Regions from separate parts of the Radiobacillus sp. PE A8.2 genome, predicted to be linked through region 2. Evidence: a T-box and tRNA genes for the amino acid it is inferred to sense, from the RefSeq annotation. Region 2 holds a T-box; the other holds one or more tRNA genes.
What was found. The T-box of region 2 lies ahead of ileS (isoleucine--tRNA ligase). A T-box ahead of a tRNA ligase gene usually reads a tRNA of that ligase, here a tRNA-Ile.
Positions count from the first base shown of each region.

Region 1 (2,360 bases), on a different contig from region 2:
ATCAGTAGGTTGGGGGTTCAAGTCCTCTGGCCGGCACCAGTTGTAATCTTGATGAATTTAAGGGAGCCATTAGCTCAGTCGGTAGAGCATCTGACTTTTAATCAGAGGGTCGAAGGTTCAAATCCTTCATGGCTCATCAAGTTTTTTTGCGAAAGCAAAATAAACTTCATTAAGTGCGAAAGTAAAAAAAATTTCATTTATGCGGGTGTGGCGGAATTGGCAGACGCGCTAGACTTAGGATCTAGTGTCTTATGACGTGGGGGTTCAAGTCCCTCCACCCGCACCAAAGTTTTTGCGGAAGTAGTTCAGTGGTAGAACACCACCTTGCCAAGGTGGGGGTCGCGGGTTCGAATCCCGTCTTCCGCTCCAGAATAACTTGCCATGCCGGGGTGGTGGAATTGGCAGACACACAGGACTTAAAATCCTGCGGTAGGTGACTATCGTGCCGGTTCAAGTCCGGCCCTCGGCACCAATGATTTTTGCATAAGCAAACATCTGAAGCGCCCGTAGCTCAATTGGATAGAGCGTTTGACTACGGATCAAGAGGTTAGGGGTTCGACTCCTCTCGGGCGCGCCATTGACGGGAAGTAGCTCAGCTTGGTAGAGCACTTGGTTTGGGACCAAGGGGTCGCAGGTTCGAATCCTGTCTTCCCGACCACTTTTTTGCGAAAGCAATAATCTAGTTACAAAAACGGGGCCTTAGCTCAGCTGGGAGAGCGCCTGTTTTGCACGCAGGAGGTCAGCGGTTCGATCCCGCTAGGCTCCACTTTTACATTTTTTATAGCGGCGTAGCTCAGCTGGCTAGAGCGTACGGTTCATACCCGTGAGGTCGTGGGTTCGATCCCCTCCGCCGCTATCTTTGGACCTTTAGCTCAGTTGGTTAGAGCTATCGGCTCATAACCGATCGGTCGCAGGTTCGAGTCCTGCAGGGTCCACTGAGTAAGTTTATATATGGAGGAATACCCAAGTCTGGCTGAAGGGATCGGTCTTGAAAACCGACAGGGGTGTCAAAGCCCGCGGGGGTTCGAATCCCTCTTCCTCCTCCATTTTTCTTTTAAAAATATTATGGCTCGGTAGCTCAGTCGGTAGAGCAACGGACTGAAAATCCGTGTGTCGGCGGTTCGATTCCGTCCCGAGCCACCATTAATTTAACTAACTATATCTGAAATTGCGGGTGTAGTTTAGTGGTAAAACCTCAGCCTTCCAAGCTGATGTCGAGGGTTCGATTCCCTTCACCCGCTCCATTTAGGGCCTGTAGCTCAGCTGGTTAGAGCGCACGCCTGATAAGCGTGAGGTCGGTGGTTCGAGTCCACTCAGGCCCATTACTCCATGATCGAAGTAGCAGGAGTAGCTACTATTCGAAATCTTAAATTTTTCTAATATGGCCCGTTGGTCAAGTGGTTAAGACACCGCCCTTTCACGGCGGTATCACGGGTTCGAATCCCGTACGGGTCACTAATGTTTTTCGCGAAATCGAAAATAACTTACCTAAAAAACTTACCTTATCTTGGAGGATTAGCTCAGCTGGGAGAGCACCTGCCTTACAAGCAGGGGGTCGCAGGTTCGAGCCCTGCATCCTCCATCAAAAACCGACCATAGTTTTAGTCTATTGGTCGTACTTACATTTAATCTTGGAGGGATAGCGAAGTTGGCCAAACGCGGCGGACTGTAAATCCGCTCCCATCGGGTTCGTAGGTTCGAGCCCTACTCCCTCCACCAATATTGTACATAACTCTAAACACTTTATACAACAAGTACTAGTATTCTTTTTAAAAGGGTATGAAGTACTTTTTTTTATGCAAAACTCTACTTATCAATAAATTAGAGATGAAAAACTCATACTACATAGAGAGGTGAACATTATGTATAAACTACTATCGCATAACGATTTAGACGGTGTCGGGTGTGGAATTATTGCTAAACTCGCTTTTGATAAACAGGTGAATGTCCGATATAACTCGATTTCGGGCCTTGACCGAGAGGTGAAGTGGTTTTTAGAAAATGAAAATGAAGATACGTTTTTATTCATTACAGATTTATCAGTAAGCAAAGAAAATGAAACAAAACTGGAAGAGTTCTATCAGTCCAGTGCTAAGTTGCAGTTAATTGATCATCATAAATCTGCGACTGCTTATAATGATTATGAATGGGCAAGTGTTGTTGTGGAAGACGATAAAGGTAACTTAACATCAGCAACTTCATTGTTTTACGAATACCTCATTGGCAAAGGATTAATGGAGCCTTCTTCTGCTGTCTCGGAGTTCGTAGAGCTTGTCAGGCAATATGATACGTGGGAATGGGAGAAAAATGATAACCTAAAGGCAAAACGGCTCAATGCATTGTTCTTCTTAGTATCTATA
Region 1 is NZ_JBJGXI010000074.1:13,896-16,255, reverse strand. It holds tRNA gene ACI6MV_RS23810 (tRNA-Thr) at 1-39, shown strand, start outside; tRNA gene ACI6MV_RS23805 (tRNA-Lys) at 64-136, shown strand; tRNA gene ACI6MV_RS23800 (tRNA-Leu) at 202-286, shown strand; tRNA gene ACI6MV_RS23795 (tRNA-Gly) at 295-369, shown strand; tRNA gene ACI6MV_RS23790 (tRNA-Leu) at 384-472, shown strand; tRNA gene ACI6MV_RS23785 (tRNA-Arg) at 501-577, shown strand; tRNA gene ACI6MV_RS23780 (tRNA-Pro) at 582-658, shown strand; tRNA gene ACI6MV_RS23775 (tRNA-Ala) at 694-766, shown strand; tRNA gene ACI6MV_RS23770 (tRNA-Met) at 783-856, shown strand; tRNA gene ACI6MV_RS23765 (tRNA-Ile) at 862-935, shown strand; tRNA gene ACI6MV_RS23760 (tRNA-Ser) at 954-1,046, shown strand; tRNA gene ACI6MV_RS23755 (tRNA-Phe) at 1,068-1,143, shown strand; tRNA gene ACI6MV_RS23750 (tRNA-Gly) at 1,171-1,244, shown strand; tRNA gene ACI6MV_RS23745 (tRNA-Ile) at 1,249-1,322, shown strand; tRNA gene ACI6MV_RS23740 (tRNA-Glu) at 1,384-1,455, shown strand; tRNA gene ACI6MV_RS23735 (tRNA-Val) at 1,510-1,582, shown strand; tRNA gene ACI6MV_RS23730 (tRNA-Tyr) at 1,634-1,719, shown strand; gene ACI6MV_RS23725 (DHH family phosphoesterase) at 1,863-2,360, shown strand, end outside.
Region 1: it encodes a tRNA-Ile, which carries the amino acid that the T-box ahead of ileS (isoleucine--tRNA ligase) is inferred to sense. The anticodon was not compared.

Region 2 (2,360 bases):
GTAAATTCACCATTAGGACTATGTTCAGAAGTGAATCCTTCTGGAAGTAAATCTTTTGCTTCCCATTCAAACCACACATTAGAACCATGCTCACGGAACAAATCAGATACATGTGCAATCGTCTCTTCTGTAATGATTGGCGTTCTGTCTTCCCCGTAGAATACAGGAATTGGTACGCCCCATGTACGCTGACGAGAGATACACCAGTCTTCGCGGTCTCTTACCATGTTATACAGTCGGGTCTCGCCCCACTCTGGATACCAGTTTACACGTTTGATTTCATTTAAGATATCATCTCTGAAATCTTTAATGGAAGCAAACCACTGATTAGTAGCACGGAAAATGGTAGGCTTTTTCGTTCTCCAATCGTGTGGGTATGAGTGAGTAATAAAGTCTAGTTTAAGCAAAGCGCCGACTTCTTCTAGTTTTTCACCGACTTGTTTGTTGGCAACGTCATAAAAGATTCCTTCAAAACCAGGTGCTTCATCCGTGAAATAACCTTTTTCATCGATTGGACATAATACATCCAAACCGTACTCTTTACCAACGAAAAAGTCATCTTCCCCGTGACCTGGAGCAGTGTGCACTAACCCCGTACCACTCTCTGTCGTTACATGATCACCTAAAATAACTAGTGAGTCACGATCATAGATTGGATGTTTTGCAACAACACGCTCTGCCTCTTTACCTTTGAATGTTTTTGTTACTTCTGGATTAGACCATTCTAGCTTTTCTGAAACAGCTTGTAACATATCATGCGCAATAATATATTTGACACCATCCACTTTTACTACAGCATATTCTAAATCTGGATGAAGGCTGATCGCTAAGTTTGCAGGAATCGTCCACGGTGTAGTAGTCCAGATGATAAACTTCTCATCTCCAGCTAATAGATCTTTTCCGTCCTTAACATCAAAAGCTACATAAATCGATGGCGAACGTTTATCTTGATACTCAATTTCAGCCTCTGCTAGTGCAGATTCTGATGAAGGAGACCAATATACTGGCTTCAAGCCTTTGTAGATATAGCCTTTCTTAGCCATTTCACCAAACACTTTAATCTGTTCTGCTTCATAATCTTTTGTTAACGTAATATAAGGGTTTTCCCAATCTCCTCTTACACCAAGCTGTTTAAATTGGGTGCGTTGATTATCAACCTGCTGCAAAGCATATTCCGCACACTTTTGTCTGAATTCTGCGATGGACATCTTTTTGCGATCAACTTTTTTCTTGGCAAGTGCCGATTCAATTGGTAAACCGTGCGTGTCCCAGCCTGGCACATATGGAGCATGAAATCCAGACATTGATTTATAACGTACGATAAAATCTTTTAAAACTTTATTCAACGCATGACCCATATGAAGATCACCGTTTGCATATGGTGGTCCATCATGTAATACGAATAATGGGCGATCTTCTGTTCGTTTTTGTACTTGTTCATAAATTTTAGCTTGATCCCATTCTTCTTGCATTTTCGGCTCTTTATTCGGTAGATTTCCTCGCATCGGAAAATCGGTTTGTGGCATTAATAACGTTTGTTTGTAATCCATTTATAGCTCCTCCTTAAAATCCTAATTCTAAAAAACAACAAAAAGAGCCCTTATCATCCCAAAGGGACGAGAAGGACTCGCGGTACCACCCTTATAAACTTATCTACAAATTACCTATATAAGTTCACTCGAATTCGTAACGTGAATGATACGTCTATTTCTACTCAACCTTGTTTTCGAACTAGATACTCCTGGGTGATCTTCTAAAAGTAGCCTGTATCGAGCTTCCACCATCCTCGACTCGCTAACACAGATACATAGCTTTTATACTATCCCAATCGCTGTATTTATTAATATTCTATTCTTCACTAATTTTCTAGCGCTATAATTCATTAAACTATCTGTTAATGAATTATATGTAAAACTTATACAAACGTCAAGATTTAATAATTATTTTCGTATTGTTCACGCTTATAATCGTCACGCTTTTCCACATCAGTATCAAACAAGCCATCCCAATCATCATTCTCAATCAAGTCAAGCTGCGCCTCTACTAACATCTTTAAACGTGTACGGAATACCTTTGCTTGCTTTTTCAGTTCTTCTACTTCAATCGAAATACGACGTGATTTATGCAATGCTTCATTAATAATGCGGTCTGCATTTTTTTCTGCTTCTTTAATGATTAACTTTGATTCTTTGGTAGCATTTCCTTTAACTTCTTCTGCAGTTTCTTGAGCAACAAGAATCGATTTATTTAATGTTGCTTCAATATTTGTAAAATGGCCAAGCTTATCAGTAAGCTCCTCCACTTTGGATTGTAGTTCCTTCTTTTCGCGAATTGCGATTTCAAAATCTTTAATGACTTGA
Region 2 is NZ_JBJGXI010000002.1:56,477-58,836, forward strand. It holds gene ileS (isoleucine--tRNA ligase) at 1-1,550, opposite strand, end outside; T-box leader at 1,610-1,841, opposite strand; gene ACI6MV_RS01530 (DivIVA domain-containing protein) at 1,934-2,360, opposite strand, start outside.